DNA from 2 places in the Pseudoalteromonas sp. PAB 2.2 genome. Region 2 is predicted to be linked to the other one. Evidence: riboswitches for the same ligand, from Rfam matches in the RefSeq annotation. Region 2 holds a riboswitch; the other holds the start of a gene.
The links. A riboswitch is a leader RNA that binds a small molecule or an ion and turns the genes downstream of it on or off. The one in region 2 is predicted to bind lysine.
Positions count from the first base shown of each region.

Region 1: it holds a riboswitch for lysine, as region 2 does, so the genes downstream of both, dapA (4-hydroxy-tetrahydrodipicolinate synthase) here and lysC (lysine-sensitive aspartokinase 3) in region 2, are expected to answer to the same signal.

Region 1 covers NZ_LYPI01000015.1:59,249-66,700, forward strand. Annotated here, with positions in the region: gene BWD47_RS14215 (OmpA family protein) at 1-555, opposite strand, end outside; gene BWD47_RS14220 (YdiU family protein) at 1,026-2,438, opposite strand; gene BWD47_RS14225 (DNA-3-methyladenine glycosylase I) at 2,447-3,142, opposite strand; lysine riboswitch at 3,325-3,520, shown strand; gene dapA (4-hydroxy-tetrahydrodipicolinate synthase) at 3,658-4,542, shown strand; gene BWD47_RS14235 (2,3,4,5-tetrahydropyridine-2,6-dicarboxylate N-succinyltransferase) at 4,557-5,297, shown strand; gene BWD47_RS14240 (PLP-dependent decarboxylase) at 5,297-6,502, shown strand; gene BWD47_RS14245 (succinylglutamate desuccinylase/aspartoacylase family protein) at 6,508-7,452, shown strand, end outside.
Region 2 covers NZ_LYPI01000020.1:38,647-46,098, forward strand. Annotated here, with positions in the region: gene BWD47_RS17120 (2-hydroxyacid dehydrogenase) at 1-398, shown strand, start outside; gene BWD47_RS17125 (sodium-dependent transporter) at 530-1,855, opposite strand; gene BWD47_RS17130 (4'-phosphopantetheinyl transferase superfamily protein) at 2,004-2,744, shown strand; gene lysC (lysine-sensitive aspartokinase 3) at 2,721-4,100, opposite strand; lysine riboswitch at 4,182-4,354, opposite strand; gene nhaD (sodium:proton antiporter NhaD) at 4,440-5,687, opposite strand; gene BWD47_RS17145 (hypothetical protein) at 5,836-7,110, shown strand; gene BWD47_RS17150 (hypothetical protein) at 7,113-7,452, shown strand, end outside.

The DNA.
Region 1 (7,452 bases), on a different contig from region 2:
AGCTGAAGATTCTTGAGCACCAAAAATGTAGCTTAAGCCTAATTTAGCGCCTACATCTGTATAACCACGGTCAAGACCTTGGTATAGAGACGTTTCAGCGTTAAATGCGAAATTGTCAGTGAAGTAATGTTGGTAACCAGCACCTAGGTTAGCGAACATTAGGTCTTCGTCAACTGCATCAAGGTTTTTCAAACCGAAGATACCGTAGAATGGGCCACCACCGAAGTGATATAAACCATCGATACCGTAACGCTTACCGCTTTCTGAACCGCTCATAGTCGTGCCGTCGTTCAGAGCTACGCTGTAATCAAAATCCATATCAGCATACTCAAGACGAGCGCTCCAGTAATCGCTGAAGCGATAACCTAGCTCTAAACCCCAACCTGTAGAGTCATCAACATCTAGGCCACCTGGCGCGAAATCGCGAACATTTTCCCAAGACGCATCATAGTAGTCGCCAAATGCACCGATATAAAAACCTTGTTTTTCGGCTGCGAAGCTTGATGCACTAGTTGCAGCTAATGCTAAAGCAATAGTAAGTGATTTTAATTTCATTGTTTCCTTCCCATTTTCACAATTAAAATTGTAGCTAAGTCATCCCAGCTCAATCAGTTTAAACAGAGTAGTCGACTAATAGTTAATCAAAACTTAACACACTCGGTACAGAACAAATATCTTGCCGAGTAATTTCAGTCAATTACCCATAATAATAGGTTATCTAAATAACTTTGCATAACAATGCCTTTAGATCGCTTTGTTAAAATCAGACAAAAGCTGCTTTTTCCGCCTAATTTACTGACCTCAAAACCGATTAAAGTCCATTCCCAATTACACTATTATATTGGTTATTTTTAAATCAACAAGTTGAAAGCAACTTTATTTGTAAATATTCGTTAAAAAGCAAAACTTTAGTGCTATTTTATTGATATAAATCATATCACTGGCAGCTACCTTGCTCAATCGGCGAACACTTAGATTTTAAAAAATGAGCATTTACAGCTGCAATATATTGTTCAACATCGCCCTTAAGTACCACAAAAAGTCTGGTAATGACTATCCCCATCATGAGGGGGCTGGTACCAAGCTGCTAATCGCTCTTCATAGCTATACGGGTTTTCTAAGACTTTCAACAACTCACCTATCGATGAACTCGTGCCCGTTTGCTCATATTCAGTCAAGATCATTTCAATATTATGATTACGTGGAATGACTGCAGGATTAACAGCGCGCATCACCCCGTAACTTTCACCCGAAGTTCTTAACTGCCATTTACAAAGCCATTCTTTTAAACTACCCGGGAGCGAAAAATCTGTGCGTAATGACTCTGTCAGCGCATTAAATGTGTTCGTGTAATCAAGTTTATGTTGTTTCATCAAAGTGAGTAACTCTGAAACTAATGCTTGATCGCCTGCTTGCTCGCCATCTAAACCTAACTTTAGTCGCCACATGGTATCAAATGCCGTGTTAAACTTAGCAGCGAAGCCATTTATAACCGCTGATAATTCGCTGAGCGCACGTTCCTCATCTTTAAAAAGCGGTAATAAGCTTTCTGCAAGACGCGCGCAATTCCAATTTGCAATAGTTGGTTGATTACCAAAAGCATAACGTCCTTGGTGGTCAATAGAGCTAAAAACTGTTTCTAAATCAAACTGATTCATCATTGCACACGGGCCATAATCAATGGTTTCACCACTAATTAATGTGTTATCTGTGTTCATTACACCATGAATAAACCCAATTCGCATCCAGCTCACAACAAGCTCAATCTGCTTATCGATTACCGCCGCTAAAAAGTCTGTAATACGCTGCTCACCTTCACTTTTGATATCAGGAAAATGACAACTAATTGCGTATTCAACTAACTTCTCAAGTCCTTCAATATCACCTTGAGTTGCTAAATATTGAAATGAACCAACACGGATATGGCTATTCGCCACACGCGTTACAACGGCACCGGGTCGTGGGGGTTGTCGGTAAACAGTTTCTCCAGTCGTTACAACAGCAAGGCAACGGGTAGTTGCAATACCTAAGGCCGCCAAGGCTTCACTCATGATATATTCACGTATGGCAGGACCTAGTGCACAACGACCATCTCCCCCACGCGAAAAAACCGTTGCACCTGCACCTTTTAATTGCAAATCCCATAATGCGCCATGTTTATCTTCAATGGCACCAAGCAAGTGCGCACGACCATCCCCCAAACGCGGCGAAAAATGACCGAATTGATGACCCGAATAGCCAAGCGCCACAGGCTTTACAGCGTTATCTACCTCTGAGCCACTTAAACGTTTTGCTAAAAACTCAGGGTCAGTGCTAATGTCAAACTCGCGAGCTAAATTAGCATTAAATAACAATAAGTTCGGGTCAGAAACCGCTGTTGGGGTGTCTTCAATTGCTAACAGATCACTAATGTCTGTATATCGGGTGTGCAGTTTCATATTATTCCTTAGGGTGTTGCAATGCCTACTCGGTTATCACCCACTCCATAAGCAACTAATTGACTCAGTGCTTGCAGGCTATAACCACTTTGCTGCTGTAGTTCATTGAAAAAGTTCTGCGCCGCTTGCTGTGATTTTTTGGTCTGCAATCCCCCATCAATGAGCTGATGAGCACGTAGATAACTTTCCACATCTCGCGAGAGCAAAAAGGTATCTTTTCCCATCGCGCGCAACGCATAAGGGCCGGTGTTCCCGCCCAAGCGTGCGCCATGCTTCTTCAAGTAAGCCCATAAACCAATAATGTTGTCGCTGGGCCACTGTGCAATAAATTGGCTAAAGCTTGCATTTTTTTCAGCGACTTCATGGATCATGTAAGCATTTTCAGGGATTGTTTGCACTTTTTTGAAATTGCGAATAATTCGCTCATCCATCGCTTTTTGTTCGAGCATATCAGGTGGCATCATCAATAGTTTTTCGACGCTAAAGTCCCAAAATACTTCACGAAACCCCGCCCATTTATTATTGATTACAGACCAATAGAATCCACTTTGAAATACCTTACGAGTGAACTCCTCCAACCATAAATCATCCGCTATGTTAGCAATATCAGCATCATCGAGCGGGTTTGATAACAGTGCATGCAGCATTTCTTCACTGCCTTTTCTTTTAACGGCTCGTTGATAAATGTCGGTAAACTTTTCCATCATTCTTCCAATTCGTCTGCTTCGTTCTAAGTGTACGTAAAAACGAAGTTATACGTAACCCGATTGCTTAATTGGTCAATAAAAAACAAATCCACCGCCTTGACACCTAGAAGGCTAAAATGCTTTAATCAGCGCCAATACCCTATTTCATTATGTTGGCTTTAACGTTAAAGCGAGCATAAAGGGCTGGAAGAGGTGCGTTATTCAGGTAGCGTATGGGAAGAGCACAGACTCTGTTGATCATACGTGAGGGGAAATTAACGCCGAGAAGTAACACCGTTTGTGGGGTGCTTATTTCGGGCGACTGGGCTGAATCCCAGCGACTGTCACCAACAATAGCAATGCTATTGATAAGTTTGGTGGAGAGCTTCTGGTCTTAGTATAATAAGGCCGTCGCGTCTTTATTATTTTAAGCCCATTCGCTCTTCGAATTATACCTTGTTCGAATGACGACATGCGGCTCCATTCAATTGTTTCCGCACTGACTCTTCGAATACCTTATAAGTTCGTGAGAGATGATCAACAATTTTGATTTAAACGACTATCCATTATGGACAGCGCTAATCACGCCATTTTCTGAATCTGGCGAGGTAGACTACATCGCCCTTGAACAGCTTGTGGCTGAACAACAAGCTGCCAACAATGGTATTTTATTGCTGGGCAGTACCGGTGAAGGGCTTGCTCTTTCACTCAAAGAACAACAAGCCATTGTTGAGCACGTATGCCAGCTAACCCCTAGCGTACCGCTTATGGTTGCCGTTGGTGGTATGAACCTTAAGCAGCAAGTTGCGTGGGTCGAGTACTGCAATCAACTGCCTATTCATGGCTACTTGTTAGGTTCGCCACTGTATGCAAAGCCTGGCGTTATTGGCCAAACTCATTGGTTTGAAAGCTTACTAAATGCGAGTAAACACCCATGTATGCTATACAACGTACCTGGACGCAGTGCTGTTGAGATTTCACCTACCGTCATTAAAAACCTCGCCGATCATAAAAACCTGTGGGCACTTAAAGAAGCCAGTGGTGACATCGGCAAATTTGAAGGCTTTAGAACGGCCTCACCTAAGCTCGCCATTTTTAGTGGTGACGATGCACTGATGCCATATTTTGCGCAAGCGGGTGCTAAAGGCTTAGTGTCAGTGGCGGCGAATGCATGGCCAAGTCAAACTCATGAGTTTGTTAAACGAAGTTTAAGCGGTCAACATCCCAATTTATTCACCGATTGGTCTAGCGCAATTCAAAGCTTATTTGCTGTCGCAAACCCAATTCCCGTAAAAGTACTGATGCACCTGCAAGGTAGAATAAACACCCCGCAATTACGTCCACCGCTGACTCATTTAGAGCTTGAGCATACAGACAGCATCACCCACGCAAACAACACAATTTTATCTTGGAACTAAAAACAGGTTTTATCATGAGCTGGTTAGCATTATTAAATAACTTAGAATCGGGCACAGTACGTGCCGCAACACAAGACGAGAATGGCAACTGGCATGCCAATATTGAAGTAAAACAAGGCATTTTAGAGGCCTTTAAAAATGGCACAAACACGGAGTTTCCTGGTGGATTTGTTGATAAGCACAATTTAGCCCCTCAAGGCTTTGCCGCAGATGCAGGTGTACGTATGGTCCCTGGCGGTAGCAGTGTTCGCCGAGGTGCGCACGTTGCTAAAGGCACGATCATTATGCCACCCGCGTATGTAAACATCGGAGCATTTATTGATGAAGGGACTATGGTCGATAGCCACGCTTTAGTAGGGTCATGTGCACAAGTGGGTAAAAATGTTCACCTGAGCGCAGCGGTTCAGTTAGGTGGCGTACTTGAACCAATTGGTGCCAGTCCTGTGGTTATTGAAGATGATGCATTTATCGGCGCAGGTTGTGTGATTGTAGAGGGCGTTGTCGTTAAAAAAGGCGCAGTGCTTGCACCGGGAGTCCGCTTGTCTGCGACCATTCCAGTCTATGATTGCGTGAACGAGCGTCAATTAGAAAAAGGCGAACCAATCCCTGAGTACGCTATTGTGATCCCAGGTTCTCGCCCTGCTTCCAATGCATGGGCTCGCGAGCAAGGCCTCAGCATGTCATGTGCGCTCATCGTAAAATACCGTGACGAACAAAGTGACGCGTCATTGTTATTAGAAGAGGTTTTACGTTAATGAGCTTTTTGAGCACGCCCATCAAGCAAGCAGTTGAACAAGTTTCAGCGCACCTTGATACACCATTTTTTATCTATGACCTTGATAAATTAACGACACATTTAAAACAACTCACAGCCCAAACCGATGTGAAACTGTGGTATGCCGTTAAGGCTAATCCCCTGTCTCGCATTATTCAGTGTTTAGACAGTGCGGGGTTTAATTTTGATGTGGCGAGTAAAGGTGAACTTGAGCAAGTACTTGCTCAAGGCATCAATAGCGAGCGCGTGCTCAACACAGGGCCAGCAAAGAGCCCTGCACAAATTAGTCATTTTATTGCGCGAGGTGTGCGTATTTTCGTCGCCGAGAGCATTAACCAAGTCCGTTGGCTAAACGAGCAAGCCACAAAAGCTAACTGCCAACTGCAAGTATTATTGCGTGTACAACTTCGCTGGCCAGACAGCGAAAAGAACCCGCTTGGTGGCGATAGCCTCACTCCTTTTGGCCTTGGTTGTGAAGAGTGGCACGCGCTTAATGTCAATGACTACCCAGCACTTAAGGTTGATGGTTTGCATATTTTTCAGTGGGGCAACATGCTCAGCACTGACAAACTGGCAGCGCTTTGGCGCGCTATGATCCAGCCATTACAGCAACTAGCACGTGCATTACGCATTGAACTTAACATACTCGATTTAGGGGGCGGCTTAGGCATCCCTTATACTCAAGATGCCAGCCGATTAGACTGGTCAGCACTTATCGAGACCCTTGCCAGCATTAAAGCTCAAGCCGGTGTAGCAGAACTTTGGATGGAGTTAGGCCGTTATGCCGTAGGTGAATGTGGTCATTACGCAACACCTGTGGTTGAGCGAAAAGAAAACTATGGCCAACAGCAAGTGATTTTATCAGGCGGGATTAATCACCTGCTTCGTCCTGCGGTAACAAACCAAGACTTCCCAGTTACAGTATTGCGTGAATCACAGGCTTCACTGACAACAATGACACTCTATGGTCCACTTTGTACCGCGCTTGATTGTTTAGGTGAACATACATTAGCGAATGACGTAGATGAACATGACTGGCTCATATTCAGTCAATGTGGTGCTTATGGTTTCACAGAGAGTATGCCGTACTTTTTATGCCATGAACTTGCTGCCGAATACGTTATTGAGCAAGGCAACATTGAATGTATCCGCAGCGCTGAAGATGCCAGCTATTATTTAAGGTAATCACCATGAGTAAAGATTTAATTAGCCAAGAAAACATTGTCGTCGGCGAAATTGCGAATGGCTTACCATTGACCATCCCAGTCTATCGCTTAAAAGGCGATGGAAGTGGCCCAAGCGTTTACATTCAGGCCAACATGCATGGTGCAGAAGTACAAGGTAATGCCGTTATTTACCAGCTACTTGAACAATTAAAAACGCTTAAACTGCGCGGTGATATCACACTTGTCCCTTATGCAAATCCGATTGGCTGCAACCAAAAGTCGGGGGAATTTACATTAGGTCGTTTTGATCCCATCACAGGGACCAACTGGAACCGTATGTATCGCTTTAACAACGCGTTACCTGCCCAGATTGCAGAGCAGCATGCATCAAGCAATGAAGACACGATCAGAAGTGCTCTTAAAGACGCGTTAGTCGCAGATATCAATGCACAACTAAACGGCCCAGATTACAGCTTAACAACGGGTAAACGTATCGCGCTCAACTTACAAAAGTTGGCACATCAAGCCGACATCGTATTAGACCTTCACACAGGCCCAATCTCAAGCCAGCACCTATATTGTCCAGAGTATGCCAAAAACAGCGCACAATACTTCAATATTGAACATGTATTGCTCATACCTAATGACTTTGGGGGTGCGATGGATGAAGCAAGCTTTTGCCCGTGGTGGTCTTTATCTGAAGAGCTTACTAAATACGGACGCGAACTTTCAGTACAGGTCGAGGCTTTTACTGTTGAGCTCGGCAGCCAAGAAAAAATTGATTTGAGTGCCGCCCTTGAAGATGCACACAGTATTTTAAGCTACTTGACTCATAAAGGTGTATTTGTTGATGCAGCGTATCAGCCTAAAGCGATGACTCGTTACGGTTGTATGCTCGATGACTACATTGCTTACTACGCCCCGATGGGCGGTATGGTCGAGTACTTAGCACCGTTAGGCGGTCACATC
Region 2 (7,452 bases):
GTGATGTCATTTCTTTGCACTGTCCACTAAATGAGCATACCCATCACTTAATTAATGAAGCTGCATTTGAGAAAATGAAAGAAGGTGTCATGCTAATCAACACCTCACGCGGTGCGCTACTAGACAGTAAAGCCTGTATCAATGCGCTAAAATCAAAAAAAATTGGCTATCTGGGGCTTGATGTTTACGAACAAGAATCAGAACTGTTCTTTAAAGATCACCGTGAAGAAATTATGCAAGATGACATTTTTTCTCGCTTAGTCAGTTTCCCAAACGTACTTGTTACAGGCCACCAAGGTTTTTTCACTCAAGAAGCCCTTAACGAAATAGCTTGCACCACACTGCAAAGTGCTAATGAGTTAAGCCAAGGCTTGCCACTGACTAATGAAGTTATTTAAATGCGCTTAACTCTATGCGCTTAAAATAATTCTATGCGCTTAAAATAACTCTATGCTCTTAAAATAATAAGGCGTAAGGTTTGCGCCCTACGCCTTTTAAACAAGTGACTCTCGAATTAAAGCTGATAGTTTTATTTCAACAGCGCCACATTCACGAACACTGCGGTCATAAGTAACGGACACACAAAACGAATGTACTGAGCGAACCAATAATGTGGGCCACTCGCCACTTGGTGTAATTTGTTACCACGTTTCCATAACCAACCTACAGTAATGAAATAAAACAGCCCCATAAGCGGTAATTGGTATTGTGTTAATACCATAATCACTAAGCCAAATAACCAATCAAAGTTAAGAATGATCAAAGATGAAGCAACAAACACAACTAAGGTCACAAATAACGTGGCTTGTTTACGCTCAATGCTGTGATTTTCAACTAAAAATGCGACAGGGATTTCAGTTGATGAAATAGTTGAGGTCACCGATGCAATCGACATCAACACAAAAAACAACAAGCCAACCAGTAGGCCTACTTGCCCCATAGTGCTAAAAAGCTCAGGTAATATTGCAAAAATTAATTGCCCCTCACCGACTAGCTTACCATTACTGAATACCTCAACGCCGTTGTGCTGAGCAACAAAAATGGCAGGAATAATTAATAACCCTGCTAAAAATGCCACACCCGTATCAAGCAATGCAACCGTGCCTGTTAGTTTTGGTAAGTTGGCGTCTGGCTTTAAATATGAGCCATATACCATCATACAACCCACACCTAACGACAATGAAAAGAACGCTTGCCCCATCGCGGCAATAATTAAGTTTGCATCGAAAATTTGACTAAAATCAGGGACTAAATAAGCAGCAAAGCCATCCATTGCGCCATCAAGGGTGGCAATATAAGCGATTAAAGCTACCAGCAACACTAACAATAGTGGCATTAAGCGGCGTGACCAGGTCTCGATACCAGATTTAACCCCTTTTAAAATAATACTGGCTGTTAAGATAAGCATGAGTGGCGTAAACACAAAATTGCGCGCCATTGAATCACTGTGTAAAAAGTCACTGAGCTTAGCTAAACCAAAAAAGCTAGCGATTGGTTCAAGCGCATATGCAAGCATCCAACCTGCAACAATCGAATAAAAACTTAGCATCACAATGGCGCCAAATAGGCCTATGTAACCCGCTGCGGCACCGACTTTTGGCGAGGTATCTTGCCATGCACTTGATAACGCTTTAACAGGATTTGCTTGCGCTTGATGACCTAAATACAGTTCGGTGTACAAGGCTGGAAGCGCTAATAAGAAAATAACAATAAAATAAACAAGTAAAAATGCACCGCCGCCATGGTTTGCCGCTTGCGTTGGGAAACCCCAAATATTACCTAAACCTACTGCCGCACCAGAAGCGGCGAGAACAAAACCAATACGACTTTGGAAGCCGTCACGAACTTGTGCCATACATCTACATTTCTGTTATTATTTTTCCTCATTAAACCATAATTACAGTCAACTGCGTAAACAATTTGCGTTTGTGTGTGCCTGCAACCGTGCATTTGCTGTAAAAATAAACAAATCTAATTCTGAGTATATGCGAAAGCCGCAAACCATGAGCAGTCACTATTTTTCTAACACTTTAAAAATTGATTCAGCAGTAAGTTCAGCTGATAAACAAATCGTACTTGTGGATGCTTCACATATCGATATTAGTGCCCTGCCGGTTAGTAAATTACTCAGCCAGTTTGAGCAAAGCGTACTTGCAAAGCGCAAAGTACAAGCAGCAAAACAAGAGTACATTGCCACGCGGTTAACACTTAAGTATTTATTAAAACTCAGCGTTCCAGCATTTAAAAACACACCTCTTTGCGACATTTCAAGCCAATTTGATGACGCAGACAGCAAGCTTAAACTACACACGCCTGAGGGTGAGCCCATTTGGGCCTGTTTATCGCATTCGCGTGGTTTTATCGGCGCAGCACTCAACCCTGAGCAACATAAATTTGGTTTCGATATTGAACACTGCACAAAAACACGTCCCTTTGTAAAACTTGCCAAACACTTTTATCACCAAGAGGAAGTCAACCTAATTAGCGCCTTTAGCGATATAAACGAGCAAGCTGGGTGTTTTTTTAGAATTTGGACACTCAAAGAAGCGTTGGCCAAAGCAACTGCACAGCCTATCGCTAAGCTCTTGAGCCCAAATGTGTTTGAGGAAATTGAAAAACATAGCTTGACCGCATCAAGCCGAACCGTAAATGATTTTGATATCAGCGTGGTGGCACAAAAAAGCACTGACTGGCAGTGCTCTTTTATGACATTTGACGACTTACGCCGCGTTTTGGCTTTCTAATAAACGACTATGAATAGCTTGAACAACAAGGTCAGACTCACTCTGCTCAACTAAAAAGCACAGGTTATGTTTACTTGCACCATGGCAGATTAAGCGAATATTAAAATCACTCAATACCTGCATTAAGTTAGTTTCTTGCTGACGTAATTGAATTTCTGAACCAATTAATGCCACCAGCGTTAAGTTATTCTCAACCGATACATGACAAAACTCAGAGAGTTTATCTAAACAGGCTTGATCAAGCTCTGGGCGTGATGCGTTAGGTGCGTTATCTAAGGTAATTGCCACACTGATTTCAGAGGTTGTTACTAAATCAACCGAGATATTAAACTCACTTAAAATAGTGAAAACACGCGCTAAGAAACCACTGGCTAAAAGCATTTCTGGGCTTTTAACCGTTAAAAGAATTTGGTTTTTACGCTGTGTGACTGCTCGAATACCAGGCTGCTCTGACTTTTCTTTTTCAATCCATGTGCCCCCTAATTGCGGTTCACGGCTTGAGCCAACAAACACGCTAATATGGCTGCGACTTGCCGGTAAAATAGTCGCGGGGTGCAATACTTTTGCCCCAAAGGTTGCCATTTCAGCTGCTTCGTCAAAGCTTAGTCGAGCAATAGGCGTGGCTTTTACACATAAACGCGGATCTGTACTGAAAATACCCACTACATCAGTCCAAATATGCACACTTTTAGCGTTAATTGCTTCTGCAAGCAATGCCGCGCTGTAGTCAGAACCACCACGGCCTAACGTGGTTGTTTGGTTGTGCTCATCACTGCCAATAAAGCCTTGGGTTACCACAACTTGTTCTGCTAATAAGGGCACTAAATGTTTTTGTGCTGCCGCGGCTGTTGCAGCAATGTTTGGGGTAGCTTTTGCAAATTGACTATCTGTTTTTAAGACTTTACGCACATCAAATCGCACAGCATCTAAGCCCTGACCACGCAGTACTTGAGTAAATAAATAAGATGACAAGCGCTCACCAAAGCTCAGCAGTTCATCTTGCTCTGCGGCCGATTTAGCCCCTGCTGCTGCAAGCGTTTGAAATGCTTTTAAGGTTTCATCAAAGCCATGAGCTAAATCGGCATCCAGCGACAGCTCAGCTAAAATATTTTCTTGAATAGCAATAACACCTGTGATGTGTTCATCGCGCTGTGCTGCGCTTAAATCACCTTTACACAGTGCAACTAAATGATTGGTTACGCCCGCACTTGCACTCACTGCAACAACGCGTACTTGATTATCTGCACAGACAATTTCTGCACAACGACTCATGGCGTCAAAGTTAGCTACACTGGTGCCACCAAATTTTGCAACTACATAATCTGATTTCGAGTTGGCGGCTAATTGGGTATTCATGTCGTCTCCTTTTGTGGGTAACAATCCACATTAATTCAAGAAGAACTCGGCAAGGGGTGCTTTGATAAAAAAGAGTAGTCCACTGCCAGAAGCTCTCCACCTAGTTTGGTGACAGTTTTGAGGATTCAGCCCCATAAACCGAAAAATAACCGCGACGACCGATTACTTTCCTCGGCGAGTACTTCCCTCTTTAATGGTCATTGGCAATCGTCACCTCACATTAAATACCTAAGTATCGCACCTCTTCTGAATGTTAAGTTAACACCTGGTTAAAATAACAAAGCCTGCTATAAAAAGCAGGCTTTGAAACTTATCGTTTAGACGTCTAGCTGTCAAGTATTAAATAAAACTTCCCGCTAGGTATGAGCCATAATAACCCGTTGTATAAGCTATTAATAAATACAGCGACATTTTTAAATAACTCATAAACGTTAATGCTTTTACTTTACTCATTGCGATAATACCCGCTGCAGAGCCGATAATAAGCATTGAGCCTCCCACACCTGTTGCATAGGTAAACGATAACCATTGCTGAGGGCTCATGACAATATCGGCTTTCAGTAATGCAGCCGTTAGCGGCACGTTATCAACCGCAGCCGACAACAAGCCCATTAAGTAGTTTGCATACTCAGGCGCCATAAGCTCATATAAGTGCGTAAATTTAGACAGCATACCCACTTCTTTAAGCGCACCTACGAGTAGCAATACACCCACGAAGAATAAGAGCGTGTCGTATTCAATTTCACGAATATAATCAATAATTTTTTTGTTAACGTCTTTCTTGCGCATTAAAAATTGCGCCACTAAAAACATTAACGACAAACCAAATAAAAAGGTTAATAGTGGTGGCACACTATAAAGCACACTGAGTGTTAGGGTTGCGATAATCGTCGAGAAAAAGATCACCGCAATGGTGATGTCGGTCTTTTCTATGCGGCGGGCAGCTTGTTTTTCGAATACGACATTCCCTGACATCCCCGTAGATAGCATAACAGCCAATAGCGCCACACTTGCAAGTGAAGGCACAATAAGCAATAACAAGTTACCGATGGTGACTTTCTCATCAAGGAAAATCATTAAGGTCGTTACATCACCCGTAATAAGTGATACCCCACCAGAGTTCACACTGAATACAATGAGGGTCGCGTATTTTATTAATTTTTTTGGATCAAGCTTTAGCGACATCACAACTGCAAGCGAAATTAATGTTGCTGTGATATTGTCGGAAATAGAAGAAAACAAAAACGCAAAACCACCAATCAAAAACATCAGCTTTCGTTCGCTGATTTGATTTGGCATAATTTTGTGAACAATATTTTGAATAAACCCTTTCGAGTTTAAATAAGCGACAAAGGTCATAGCAGCCATTAGGAATAACCACAAAGTAGCAATTTCTAAAATATTGTGATCAAGTTGATGTTGTATAGTTTCTGGGCTTTGCCCATGAATTGGAGAGATAAACAAGATAATCCAGCATAAAGTGCCAAAAAAAAGCGTCGTTTTGGCCTTGTTTACATGGATAATATCCTCTATAACGATAAGCAAAAATGCCACCGCTATCAGGGTTAGGATAAGTGGGGTTACCATGGTGTTTGAACAACCTTTATAAAAATGTAAAAATTGTAAGTCGAGTGTTTCGGCGCGGATTCTAGCAGCATCTAAGTCATAAAACTATTCTCAATTACATAAATTACTACTAAACGCTAACACCAAAATTTTGATTTACTGGAGCCGTATGATCCCAGCTAAAAAGTTATTAAATACCCTTACAGAGCATTGGGGGGTGTTAGAACTCTTATTTAAACGTTTTAAGATGGCTGATTTCAGCTTAAAAGACGTACAAAATGCGATAAAACAAAAACAGCCAAGCTGGTCAAATGAACGCATTTATAAAGAAACAAATCGTTTATTGAATCAAGATATTATTATTCCACTGGCAAAATCTTCGCAATTAGAAATCAACCGCGCAATTGCCGACTTTGCAACCTTTTTATTGCAAGAAGAACATTTGGGTCTAGCACAAGAGATCAACGTATTAGTCGATGACTTAGCACGCTTGGGCAACCGCTTAGCAAAAGCCGGAGAAATTGAAGATTACGACGAGCTGCGTCGCTTTAGCCGAATTATGGATGATCGGGTTCGCAAAATAATGAAACTGTTTAGCCATAACGAAAACGCTATTTTAAATATTGTTGAACAAGCTAAAGCTAATAACGCAGTACAATCGCTACAAAAACGCTATCAAGCTGTTATAGAAGCGTTTGACGAATACATAGAGCCAATGCTTGAAATGGTTGATATACGTGGCGATTTTCATGCTTGTTTTAACACCATTGAAACGCAAATAAGCCTACAAATTGAACAAATTGATCGGCTCGGAAAGTCATACCAAGACAAACGCATGCTTGAGCAACTTCGAACGCGTATTTTAGAAATGCATTTAGTGGGTCGCGAAAGCCTGCGTAAAAGTGCTGATATGCTAATGCCACTGCGTGAAGAGCTGCGCCGTAATAACTTAATCACCCGCCAAGCAGCGAAAGTACTTGGACTTGTGCGTAAAAATGGCGTTGATAACATGCTGAGCGCCGTGCAGCCTAATTTTGTCTCTGATTCACAACGCTTTTCACTCGGCCAACAACGCCATATTATCGCCTATATGGCAGGTTTAGTTGACTTTGAGCACGATGAATACGAGCTACCAGAGCATCAAGATGTGCCGGCGTACCAAAGCCCTAATATCCCCGATTACAACGATGTAAAATCACAGTTTAAAAAGCGCTTCAAAAAGGCCACCAAAAAGTCACAACCGCTGCTTAGTTTCTTAGATGAAAGCTACCCCGACCTTGACGCTGACGAAATGCTGTTTTTATATCAAAAACTCATTAGCGATGGCGACCTTGAAATCAGCCAAAGCCAAGAAAAAGTAAAAATAAAGATTGCCCAGCAGCACTTTTCACTCTACCCGTTTAATTCATCGCCTGCTGATGACAAACAAGCAACAGAGCAATAACTATGACAGATATTAATTTAGATGATTTAACACATCTACAAGCGATTAATAAAAAGCTCACCTCAGGCTATCACATTAGCGAGCAAGACACCTTAATGTGGCAAGAGCTTGATCAACACATTGATGCTTATCGCGCCCTATTCAATGCACTCGGTCATGATTTACAACACGATAGCCGTGGCTATTACTACTTTGGCAGCGATGAAAGCACACCTAATATGGGCAAGATCTCGCGCGCTATTGCACTGACTATTTACATTTTGATTGAACACTATGCCAACACAGGTAAAGACCCGATGCGCGCTTTGTTCGACGAGGTTAATGACTTAGAGCTCATGCAAA